3 regions of the Pseudocitrobacter faecalis genome follow, and region 2 is predicted to be linked to each of the others. Evidence: predicted binding sites of a transcription regulator. Region 2 holds the regulator's gene; each other region holds the start of a gene.

Region 1 (4,251 bases), 1.1 Mb from region 2:
ATCTCTTTTATCGCCTTAATGTGGTCAACCTCAAAATTCCGACGCTTGCCGAGCGCACGGAAGATATTCCGCTGCTGGCAAACCATCTATTGCGCCAGTCCGCCGACCGCCACAAACCGTTCGTGCGCGCGTTTTCCACCGATGCCATGAAGCGGCTGATGGCAGCCAACTGGCCGGGCAACGTGCGTCAACTGGTGAACGTAATTGAACAGTGCGTGGCGCTGACGTCGTCGCCGGTGATCAGCGACGCGCTGGTCGATCAGGCTTTAGAGGGCGAGAACACCGCACTGCCAACTTTTGTGGAAGCGCGAAACCAGTTTGAACTCAACTACCTGCGCAAGCTGCTGCAAATCACCAAAGGGAATGTGACGCATGCGGCGAGAATGGCGGGGCGTAACCGCACGGAGTTTTACAAGCTGCTCTCACGCCACGAACTGGACGCAAATGATTTTAAAGAGTAGCACCGTACTTTTGCGTGATTTATGATACGGTGAGCAACCGGTTACGCGACTGAAAAACAGGAACACCATGAAAAAAATTGATGCGATTATTAAACCCTTCAAACTGGATGATGTACGTGAAGCGCTGGCGGAAGTAGGTATTACCGGCATGACGGTAACGGAAGTGAAAGGCTTTGGTCGTCAGAAAGGCCACACCGAGCTCTATCGCGGTGCGGAATACATGGTGGACTTCCTGCCGAAAGTCAAAATTGAAATTGTGGTCAGCGACGATATCGTTGATACCTGTGTGGATACCATTATTCGCACAGCTCAGACCGGCAAAATCGGCGACGGCAAAATCTTTGTCTTTGACGTGGCGCGCGTGATCCGTATTCGTACAGGTGAAGAGGACGACGCGGCGATTTAACACCGCGGCCCCTCACCCTAACCCTCTCCCGCAGGGAGAGGGAATGGTTTGTGCAGGCGTCAATTCTTGCGCTGGTTTTCTCCCTCTCCCTGTGGGAGAGGGCGGGGTGAGGGCAAAAATCACAGCACCTTATGCGGCCCAAAGCACTCGTAATGAATACTTTCCTGCTTCACGCCCAGCTCAACCAACTGCTTTGCGGCGAACTGCATAAAGCCGACCGGGCCACAGAGATAAAACTGCATCGCCGGGTCGCTAAAGGCTCCTTCCATCGCGCTTAAATCCATCAATCCTTCGCTGTCAAACGCTGCTGCCTGACGGTCTGCGTCGGTCGGTTGACGATACCAGGTATGCGCGGTAAAGCGCGGCAAGGTTGCTCCCAGATTTTTCACTTCGTCAGCAAAGGCATGCACATCGCCATTTTCTGCCGCGTGGAACCAGTTTACCTGCGCGGTATGGTTAGATTTCGCCAGCGTATCGAGCATCGCCAGCATCGGTGTCTGACCGACACCGGCGGAGATCAGCGTCACCGGCGTGTTGTTTTCTACTGCCATAAAGAAATCGCCCGCAGGTGCCGCCAGATGCACCACATCGCCGACATTCGCGGAGTTGTGCAGCCAGCTTGATACCTGGCCGCCGTCTTCACGTTTCACCGCAATGCGGTAGCCTTTGCCATCCGCCTTACGAGTAAGGGAGTACTGACGAATCTCCTGATGCGGGAAGCCTTCCGGTTTCAGCCAGACTGCCAGATACTGGCCCGGTTGATAATCTGCTACCGCGCCGCCGTCCACCGGTTCAAATTCAAAGCTGGTGATGAGCGCGCTACGCGGCGTTTTTGCCACAATGCGGAACGGACGCGTGCCTTCCCAGCCGCCGGTTTTATTGGCGTTTTGCTCGTAGATTTCTGCTTCACGGTTGATAAATACCCCCGCCAGCACGCCGTAGGCTTTACCCCATGCATCCAGCACGTCCTGACCCGGGCTGAACATTTCGTCGAGCGTCGCCAGCAGATGTTCGCCAACAATATTGTACTGCTCAGGTTTAATCTGGAAGCTGGTATGTTTCTGGGCGATTTTCTCAACCGCAGGCAGCAGGGCAGGCAGGTTTTCAATATTGCTGGCGTAGGCGGCAATGGCGTTGAACAGCGCTTCACGCTGGTCGCCGTTGCGCTGGTTGCTCATATTGAAAATCTCTTTCAGTTCCGGGTTGTGGGTAAACATCCGGTCATAAAAGTGGGCGGTGAGTTTGGGGCCGGTTTCAACCAGCAGGGGAATAGTGGCTTTGACGGTAGCAATGGTTTGAGCATCAAGCATGGCAGGCTTCCTTTTTACGATTATCTATTGTTGCATATTAAATGCATCTTATAAAAATACCCCTGCTTTGTAAATGGTTCTTTGTAACAATGCATCATGCTGGTTACAACGTGAAGAATTTGCATCACAAACCTGAAAAGTTATCCGTTGAAATTTGGCGAGCCTTTATTCCTCAAGCCCTTGTGTGACGCGAAGGAAAACGTTTGCGTAAAATCGTTTGTCAAGACCTGTTATCGCAGAACTAATCAGTTATACTGTTGGCCGTTGTCCATCAGGGCTTAAAAAATTTACTGTTAGCTGAGTCAGGAGATGCGGATGTTAAAGCGTGAAATGAACATTGCCGATTATGATGCCGAACTGTGGCAGGCTATGGAGCAGGAAAAAGTACGTCAGGAAGAGCACATCGAACTGATCGCCTCCGAAAACTACACCAGCCCGCGCGTTATGCAGGCACAGGGTTCTCAGCTGACCAACAAATATGCTGAAGGTTATCCGGGCAAACGCTACTACGGCGGTTGCGAGTATGTGGATATCGTTGAGCAACTGGCTATCGACCGCGCGAAAGCGCTGTTTGGCGCAGACTACGCTAACGTTCAGCCGCACTCCGGTTCTCAGGCTAACTTCGCCGTCTACACCGCGCTGCTGCAGCCGGGCGATACCGTTCTGGGTATGAACCTGGCGCAGGGCGGTCACCTGACTCACGGCTCCCCGGTAAACTTCTCCGGTAAACTGTACAACATTGTGCCTTACGGTATTGATGAGTCCGGTAAAATCGATTATGACGAAATGGCGAAGCTGGCTCAGGAACATAAACCGAAGATGATTATCGGTGGTTTCTCTGCCTACTCCGGCATCGTTGACTGGGCTAAAATGCGCGAAATCGCTGACAGCATCGGCGCATATCTGTTCGTCGATATGGCCCACGTTGCGGGTCTGATTGCCGCAGGCGTTTACCCGAACCCGGTTCCTCACGCGCATGTCGTGACCACCACCACCCACAAAACTCTGGCGGGCCCGCGTGGCGGCCTGATCCTGGCGAAAGGTGGTGATGAAGAGCTGTATAAAAAACTGAACTCCGCTGTCTTCCCAAGCGCACAGGGCGGCCCGCTGATGCACGTGATTGCCGGTAAAGCGGTAGCACTGAAAGAAGCGATGGAGCCTGAGTTCAAAGTTTACCAGCAGCAGGTTGCGAAAAACGCCAAAGCGATGGTGGAAGTGTTCCTGAACCGTGGCTACAAAGTGGTTTCCGGCGGTACTGAAAACCACCTGTTCCTGCTGGATCTGGTCGACAAAAACCTGACCGGTAAAGAAGCTGACGCAGCCCTGGGCCGCGCTAACATTACCGTCAACAAAAACAGCGTGCCGAACGATCCGAAGAGCCCGTTTGTGACCTCCGGTATCCGTATCGGTTCTCCGGCAATCACTCGCCGTGGCTTCAAAGAAGCGGAAGCGAAGGAACTGGCTGGCTGGATGTGTGACGTTCTGGACAACATCAATGATGAAGCGGTTATCGAGCGCATCAAAGGTAAAGTTCTGGATATCTGCGCACGCTTCCCGGTTTATGCATAATTCTGTTTTGCAGAATAAGAAAAGGCCGCGCAAGCGGCCTTTTTTGTGTCCGGTATTTATTTACCGGCGATCCAGAGAAATTGTGCCCGGCCCGGTCATCGCCAGCAGCAGGAAGCCGCCCGCGATACTGACGTTTTTCCAGAAGTTAATCATATTCGGTACCACTGCATCACCGGTCATATCCCAGTAATGGTGGCCAATCACCGCCGTACCCAGCGTATAGAAAATAAAGATAACCGCCAGCGGGCGCGTGAAGAAGCCCAGCACAATCAGAATGGCGACCGGTACTTCCATGATGATGGCGATAATCGCCGACAGGGTTGGCATTGGTGCGCCCGAGGACGCCATATACTGAACCGTGCCATCAAAGCCCAGCATTTTCGGATAACCGAAAAGGATAAACAGCAAAACGAGAGCGATGCGCGCGATAAGCAGCATCAGCGAACGTGATGCGCCAAAGTCGAAATAACGTAGTGTGTTCATAGTCTTCCATTGTGTTAAGACG
Region 2 (4,251 bases):
CTTCTGCTGAATTTTCCTCTGCGCCAGCCTGCATCTTGTAGCCTATTCCGGCCAGAACGACGGTGGCGACCATCACGCTGGTGGTTGCCAGCAGCGGGGCGGCAATCAGTGAAGAAACCACCAGGCTTGCCAGGAAGCAAAGACCTAATTGCAGCGTATTCTGTAATGCTGCCGCACGGCCTGTTGCCTGAGGGAACGGTCGCAGCGCGCGCGCTACCACAATCGGGTAAATGGCGCCGTTGGCCATTGCCATCACGCAGAACGGTATCAGCAGGGCGGTGAGCGAGACATGCGCGGTGAGGCCGACGCCCCAGGTGGCAAGGACGCTGACAGCGTAAATTAACAGCAGCCATGGCAGCAGTTTTGCGCCATCCCACTTTTGCAGTGCTGCGCGACAGCCATAACCACCGACGAGGAAAGCAATGGTTTGTGGCACATAACTCAGTCCAATCACGGTCGGGCTATATCCCATCGCATTCAGAATAAACGGTGAGCCCGTCAACCAGGCGAAGAAGCTTGCCGAGCAGGCCGCATACACCAGGACGTTACCGCGATAATCGCGACTGCGTAACAGCTTCATAAATGTCAGCTTATCGCCACTTACCGTGACCTTTTTGTGAGCGGATTTCAGGCGCAACGCGGGGATCATCAAAATCAGCGTGATGGCAAAGAGCGTAGCAAAGATAGCCTGCCACTCAAAGTGGTGCAGGATCCAGCTTCCCAACAGCGGTGCCAGCGCCGGAGAAAGCCCGACCAGCGGCATAATGGTCGCGAAAATACGGTTAGTTCGCTGTGCCGGATAATAATCGGTCACCATCGCCTGCCAGGTTACCGCTGCGGCACATACGCCGACTGCCTGCACGAATCGCAGAACGAGCAGGGTGGTGGCATCGCGTACCCACAGCATTCCCAGACAACCAAGGGCAAAAATCGTCAGGCCAATCAGCAGGACAGGCTTGCGGCCATAGCGATCTGAGAGCGGCCCCCACAGCAGCTGTGCTACGGCAAACCCGGCAAGGAATAAACTCAGACTCGCGCTCACGGCGGCAGCCGGTGTTTGCAGATCGCTTTGAATCGCGGCGAAAGCCGGAAGATACATATCGGTGGCGAGGAAGCCTAAAACACTCAGGCCCGCCAGCCAGACTAAAAATCCTTTCCCAGGTTGCATAAAAACGCCTTTTTTGTACAGATGAGGAGGCTGAGAGTGTAGAGAGTGAAAACTGCCTTGTGAAACGCTAATATTTGCGTAGTGGTTTCAAAAATTTTGTGAGCAGAAAATGTGGTCTGAATATTCGCTGGAAGTTGTGGATGCTGTCGCGCGGAACGGAAGCTTTAGCGGCGCGGCAAATGAGCTCCACCGTGTGCCTTCTGCAATCAGTTATACAGTACGGCAACTCGAGGAGTGGCTGGCGGTTCCGCTGTTTGAACGTCGTCACCGGGATGTGGAATTAACCCCTGCAGGGGCATGGTTTTTGAAAGAGGGGCGCTCTGTTATCAAAAAAATGCAGATCACCCGTCAGCAGTGTCAACAAATAGCCAACGGCTGGCGTGGGCAGTTGGCGATTGCCGTGGATAACATTGTCAAACCCGAACGCACACGACAGATGATTGTTGATTTCTATCGCCACTTCAGTGATGTAGAGCTGCTGGTCTACCAGGAAGTTTTTAATGGCGTATGGGATGCGCTGGCGGATGGGCGAGTTGAACTGGCGATTGGCGCGACACGCGCGATACCCGTAGGGGGGCGATATGCGTTCCGGGATATGGGCATGCTGAGCTGGCAGTGCGTGGTCGCCCGCTCGCATCCACTGGCACAAATGGAGGGGCCGCTCAGTGATGACGTGTTGCGCAACTGGCCGTCACTGGTGCGCGAAGATACATCGCGTTCGTTACCTAAACGTACCACCTGGTTACTGGATAACCAGAAGCGGGTCGTGGTACCGGACTGGGAATCGTCAGAAACCTGTTTATCTGCTGGATTATGCGTTGGAATGGTGCCAGATCATTTTGCGCAACCAAAGATTGATAAAGGCGAATGGGCGGCACTGGCACTGGAAAACCCGTTTCCCGATGCCGCCTGTTGTCTGACCTGGCAGCAAAACGACAGTTCACCAGCGCTAAGCTGGTTACTCGACTATTTAGGGGACAGTGAAACGCTGAACAATGAATGGTTGCGAACGCCCGACTCGAGCGTCCGCAAAGACGCTTAACGGCGGTAATCGCGGAACGGGCCGTCGGCCACGGAACGGCGTTCAATCAGGCGCGGGTGCACTTCGATGGACTGCGACTCTTCGCGTTTGCTGACGATTCTGTCCATCAGCATATTGAAGGCGGTTTCCCCGAGGGAGTCCTTCGGCTGGTGGATAGTGGTCAGTGCTGGCGTAAAGAAACGCGAGTTGCGCACGTTGTCATAACCAATCAGCGAGATATCCTGCGGCACGCGCAGGCCCATTTCGTCTGCGGCGCACAACGCGCCCATCGCCATGATATCGCCGCCGCAGAAGATAGCGGTAGGGCGCGGATTCTGGGACAGTATTTGCTGCATCGCGCGGTAGCCGGACTCCGGTTCGAAATCGCCCTGCACAATCCAGTTTTCCGGCACCTTGATCATCATCTCTTCCATGGCTTTCATAAAGCCAGCCAGACGACCCGCGCCGGTGTTACGCTCCAGTGGGCCTGGGATCACGCCGATTTCGCGATGTCCGCGTTCCACCAGATAACGACCAGCCATGTAGCCGCCTTCAAAGGCGTTATCAATAACCGAGTCGGTAAAGTCGGCTTTCGCTTCACCCCAGTCCATGACCACCATCGGAATATGGCGGTATTCTTCCAGCATTTGCAGCAATGATTCCGGATATTCTGAACACATCACCAGCAGGCCGTCCACGCGCTTCTGCGCCATCATTGAGAGATACGCGCGCTGTTTCTCAAGATTGTTCCACGCATTACCGAGGATCAGGGTATAGCCTTTCTGGAAGCAGTTCTTCTCAACGGCTTCAATAATTTCTGCAAAGTAGGCAGCTTCACTGCTGGTCGCCAACAAACCAATGGATTTGGTGTGATTGACCTTCAGACTGCGGGCCACGGCGCTGGGAGAGTAGTGCAATTCTTTGATTGCCGCCCACACCGCTTCACGCGTCTCTTCGGCGACAAAACGCGTCTTGTTAATCACATGTGATACAGTTGTAGTGGAAACGTTTGCGCGCTTCGCTACATCTTTAATAGTTGCCATTCCATCTCACTCCAGACCCGGGCCTGCCCCTGATCGATTCAATACGAAAACGTTTGCCTTCACTCACCCTGGCGCAATGTTATGAATTGCGGTTCGCCGGGAAAACGACACAGGACGACAGGAGGGGGTCAATGGCCGATACACTTTTTAATAAGCGTCGAATTTTGTCTTATCTTTGACAAAAGTGGAAGCGCAAAATCGGTTATTGCGTGAAATCCGGGAAGATTTTTGCGATTAAGTGTGCAAAAATGACATAGCTCACTTTTGGTGTGGGGATAATAAGGAGAAAAATTGATGAGTACCGAACTGAAGATGTCAATTACCACCACGGTTATTACGCTGGCGCTGATCGTTGCTGCTGCGCTGACCGCCGTCCTGCATTAACCCATCCTAAAGGGAGAGACGGCTCTCCCTCTCTTCGATTGTTATCAATTCAGCAAAAATATTTTGCTAATTTGTTCACTTCTGTTTTTTTGTGATTGATGTCATGCTTTTGCCATCTGTTGTCACGCCGCCTTGCGTTTGCGGCAAACCGGAGTCAAAGCATGAAAGTGAATTATCCCTTACTGGCGTTAGCCGTAGGCGCATTCGGAATCGGTACCACCGAATTTTCGCCAATGGGGCTATTACCCGTTATTGCCAAAGGGGTTGATGTCTCGATTCCCGCCGCTGGCATGTTGATCAGCGCTTACGCTGTAGGTGTGATGGTTGGCGCGCCGCTGATGACGCTGCTGCTTTCACATCGCGCACGGCGCAACGCGTTAATCTTCCTGATGGCGATTTTCACTTTGGGCAACGTCCTTTCCGCGATTGCACCGGATTACACTACGTTAATGCTGTCGCGCATTATTACCAGCCTCAATCACGGTGCGTTCTTTGGTCTGGGATCGGTTGTTGCCGCAAGCGTGGTACCGAAAGATAAACAAGCGAGCGCCGTCGCGACCATGTTTATGGGGCTGACCATCGCCAACATCGGCGGCGTTCCGGCGGCAACATGGCTCGGAGAAACGATCGGCTGG
Region 3 (4,251 bases), 840 kb from region 2:
TTCTTCGACGAGCAGGGTTTCTTCTGGGTGTCCACCCCGCTGATCACCGCATCCGATACCGAAGGCGCTGGCGAAATGTTCCGCGTCTCCACGCTGGATTTGGAAAACCTGCCGCGTAACGACCAGGGTAAAGTCGATTTCGATAAAGACTTCTTCGGAAAAGAGTCTTTCCTGACCGTTTCCGGCCAGCTGAACGGCGAAACCTACGCCTGTGCGCTGTCAAAAATCTACACCTTCGGCCCGACTTTCCGCGCTGAAAACTCCAACACCAGCCGCCACCTGGCCGAGTTCTGGATGCTGGAGCCGGAAGTCGCGTTTGCCGACCTGGAAGATAACGCCGCGCTGGCGGAAGCCATGCTGAAATATGTCTTCAAAGCGGTTCTTGAAGAACGTATGGACGACATGAAATTCTTCGCTGAACGCGTGGATAAAGACGCTATTGAACGTCTGCAACGCTTTATCGAGGCGGATTTCGCACAGGTGGATTACACCGACGCGGTCACCATCCTTGAAAACTGCGGCCAGACCTTTGAAAACCCGGTTTACTGGGGCGTTGACCTCTCTTCCGAACACGAACGCTATCTTGCTGAGAAACACTTCAAAGCGCCGGTGGTGGTGAAAAACTATCCGAAAGAGATCAAGGCATTCTACATGCGTCTTAACGACGACGGTAAAACCGTCGCGGCGATGGACGTGCTGGCCCCGGGTATCGGTGAAATCATCGGCGGTTCTCAGCGTGAAGAGCGTCTGGACGTGCTGGATGCCCGTATGGCAGAGATGGGCCTGAACAAAGAGGATTACTGGTGGTACCGCGATCTGCGTCGTTACGGCACCGTACCGCACTCCGGTTTCGGTCTGGGCTTCGAACGTCTGATTGCCTATGTAACTGGCGTACAAAACGTCCGTGACGTGATTGCCTTCCCAAGAACGCCGCGTAACGCCAGTTTCTAAAGCTCCGCTATTTCAACAAGGCCAGCAAATGCTGGCCTTTTTTGTGCCCTTAACGTAAATCTTCGTCAATTACCTTAAGGATCAACCCCCCTATAGAACGTAGTTTGTTACATCCCATTTCTGTTAACGTTTTCGCACAAAAAACACGCAATTCTTTGTGGATTTTAGGTTCACCTGAGCAAATAGTATTATTTTCAAGCGAGATCACGTCCTTTCTGAAACTTAATTTTAACATTTTCAGTTGTTCACAATTACAGCAACTTGCGCAATAAACAACCCATAATTAAATTAAAGATAAGAAATTCATATAGATATACAGCAATTCACTAACGCTTACCCTAACCCCAACAGAACTTTGAGTTGTCTCACAAAGTTCCTTATCTTTAATTTATTGTTACATAAAATTTCTTTTTGTTACTTAATTAGGATATTTGTAGCACTTTCCGGCTAGCGAAACGGTGGTTTGAATGGAAATATGCCTCTCAGACACAAAAAGACACCAAACTATCATCAATACTTTTGTAAATTTTTATTGACAGAAGTTATTGGCGGCAGTGGCGAGTGTCGATATAAAAAAAACCTAATGAGGGTAATAAATAATGATGAAGCGCAATATCCTGGCAGTGGTGATCCCTGCCCTGCTGGTAGCCGGTGCAGCTAACGCTGCAGAAATCTACAACAAAAACGGCAACAAACTGGACTTTTACGGCAAAATGGTCGGTGAGCATGTGTGGACCACCAATGGTGACACCAGCAACTCGGATACCACCTATGCCCGTATTGGTGTGAAAGGGGAAACTCAGATTAACGAACAGCTGACCGGTTACGGTCAGTGGGAATACAACATGGATGCGTCCAACGTTGAAGGTTCCCAAACCACCAAAACCCGTCTGGCCTTCGCGGGCCTGAAAGCCGGTGAATTCGGATCTTTCGACTACGGTCGTAACTACGGCGCTATCTACGACGTTGAATCCGCAACCGATATGCTGGTTGAGTGGGGCGGCGACGGCTGGAACTACACCGATAACTTTATGACTGCGCGTACCAATGGCGTAGCAACCTACCGTAACTCAGATTTCTTCGGGCTGGTCGACGGTCTGAGCTTCGCGGTTCAGTATCAGGGCAAAAACGAAGATCGTAACATTCAGAAGCAGAACGGCGACGGTATCAGTACCTCTGCGACCTGGGCCTTTGGCGAAGGCTTTGCTATCTCCGCAGGCTACGCTAACTCTAACCGTACTACCGATCAGAAAAACCAGGCCTTTAGCGCAAGCGGCGACAAAGCCGAAGCGTGGGCGACCTCTGCTAAGTACGATGCAAACAACGTTTATGCGGCTGTCATGTACTCTCAGACCTACAACATGACCCCGGAAGACGCGGGCTTTGCCAACAAAACACAGAACATTGAAGCAGTGGTTCAGTACCAGTTCGACTTCGGCCTGCGTCCCTCCGTTGGCTACGTACAGTCTAAAGGTAAAAACCTGGCGTCACGCCCTGGCTTCGACGGCGGCACTGCTGACCTGCTGAAATATGTTGAAGTCGGCACCTGGTACTACTTCAACAAAAACATGAACGTCTATGCAGCGTACAAGTTCAACTTGCTGGACGAAAACGACTACACCGCAGCCACTGGCCTGTCTACCGACGACCAGGCTGCTGTGGGTATCGTCTACCAGTTCTAATCAGTACGCCACTTTGTTATATGCACAGGAAACAGGGCTTCGGCCCTGTTTTTCTCGTTTACACTAGTTAAAAATCGCGACTTTTGAAAAGGCTCGCGCTTTTCATTGCAAACGGTTGGCATTTTGTAAATCTGCCGTTAACCTGATAGCGGATTTCTCCAAGTCACTCATAAATGGAACCCCGTCATGTTTGAGAACATTACAGCCGCCCCTGCCGACCCAATTCTGGGCCTGGCCGATCTGTTTCGTGCCGACGACCGCCCGAGCAAAATCAACCTCGGGATTGGAGTTTACAAAGATGAGACCGGTAAAACCCCGGTTCTGACCAGCGTTAAAAAAGCGGAGCTTTATCTGCTGGAAAATGAAACGACCAAAAATTACCTCGGTATTGATGGTATCCCGGAGTTTGGTCGTTGCACGCAGGAGCTGCTGTTCGGTAAAGGAAGTGAAATCGTCAATGCGAAACGCGCCCGTACGGCGCAAACGCCTGGCGGTACCGGCGCACTGCGCGTCGCGGCAGATTTCCTCGCCAAAAACACCAGCGCGAAACGCGTTTGGGTAAGCAACCCGAGCTGGCCGAACCATAAAGGTGTGTTCAACGCCGCTGGCCTCGAAGTTTGCGAATATGACTACTACGACGCCCAGACCCACGCGCTCAATTTTGATGGCCTTATTGCCAGCCTGAACAATGCACAGGCTGGTGATGTGGTGCTGTTCCACGGCTGCTGCCATAACCCGACCGGTATCGATCCGACGCTGGAGCAGTGGCAACAACTGGCGAAGCTTTCCGCTGAGAAAGGCTGGCTACCGCTGTTCGATTTCGCCTACCAGGGCTTTGCCCGTGGTCTGGAAGAAGATGCCGAAGGTCTGCGCGCGTTCGCCGCGCTGCATGATGAGCTGATTGTTGCCAGCTCTTACTCTAAAAACTTCGGTCTGTATAACGAACGTGTGGGTGCCTGCACCCTGGTCACCCGCGATGCTGACAACGCCGATCGCGCCTTCAGCCAGATGAAGTCGGTGATTCGTGCTAACTATTCCAACCCGCCGGCTCACGGCGCATCCGTTGTCGCGACCATTCTCAGCAATGACGCGCTGCGCGCCATCTGGGAACAGGAGCTGACCGATATGCGTCAACGCATTCAGCGCATGCGTCTGCTGTTTGTGAACACGCTGCAGGAGAAAGGTGCGAACCGCAACTTCAGCTTTATCACCAAACAGAACGGCATGTTCTCGTTCAGCGGCCTGACCAAAGACCAGGTGCTGCGTCTGCGTGAAGAGTTTGGCGTCTATGCGGTGGCTTCTGGCCGTATCAACGTCGCGGGTATGACACCGGACAACATGGCGCCGCTGTGCGAAGCCATTGTCGCCGTGTTGTAAGACGGGTCAGACGACATAATAAAGGCCGCTTTCGCGGCCTTATTTCACTGACAAAGTGCGCTTTGTTCTTGCCGGATGCGGCGTAAACGCCTTATCCGGCCTACAAAACAGTGCAAGTTCAATATATTGCAGGAGCCTTGTAGGCCTGATAAGCGTAGCGCATCAGGCAATGTTGCGTTTGTCCTCAGGAAAAAGGCCGCTTTCGCGGCCTTTTTTGCTATTACCAGACAGGCATTTCATC

What was found. Region 2 encodes PurR, which represses purine synthesis genes. Its sites were predicted from a motif close to CANGCAAACGTTTGCNTG; they were not measured.
Region 1: glyA (serine hydroxymethyltransferase) is a predicted target of PurR. The motif match lies at 2,370-2,387, and genes of this name have one in related genera.
Region 3: ACOXYR_RS13445 (amino acid aminotransferase) is a predicted target of PurR. The motif match lies at 2,738-2,755, and genes of this name have one in related genera.

What each region holds. Positions count from the first base shown of each region.
Region 1 covers NZ_CBDDNJ010000002.1:783,678-787,928, forward strand. Annotated here, with positions in the region: gene glrR (two-component system response regulator GlrR) at 1-461, shown strand, start outside; gene glnB (nitrogen regulatory protein P-II) at 529-867, shown strand; gene hmpA (NO-inducible flavohemoprotein) at 987-2,177, opposite strand; gene glyA (serine hydroxymethyltransferase) at 2,493-3,746, shown strand; gene ACOXYR_RS04395 (DoxX family protein) at 3,807-4,229, opposite strand.
Region 2 covers NZ_CBDDNJ010000002.1:1,837,834-1,842,084, forward strand. Annotated here, with positions in the region: gene punC (purine nucleoside transporter PunC) at 1-1,168, opposite strand, end outside; gene punR (DNA-binding transcriptional activator PunR) at 1,278-2,210, shown strand; gene purR (HTH-type transcriptional repressor PurR) at 2,207-3,232, opposite strand; gene cydH (cytochrome bd-I oxidase subunit CydH) at 3,527-3,616, shown strand; gene ACOXYR_RS09575 (MFS transporter) at 3,778-4,251, shown strand, end outside.
Region 3 covers NZ_CBDDNJ010000002.1:2,674,289-2,678,539, forward strand. Annotated here, with positions in the region: gene asnS (asparagine--tRNA ligase) at 1-951, shown strand, start outside; gene ACOXYR_RS13440 (porin) at 1,551-2,633, shown strand; gene ACOXYR_RS13445 (amino acid aminotransferase) at 2,820-4,010, shown strand; gene ACOXYR_RS13450 (MBL fold metallo-hydrolase) at 4,231-4,251, opposite strand, start outside.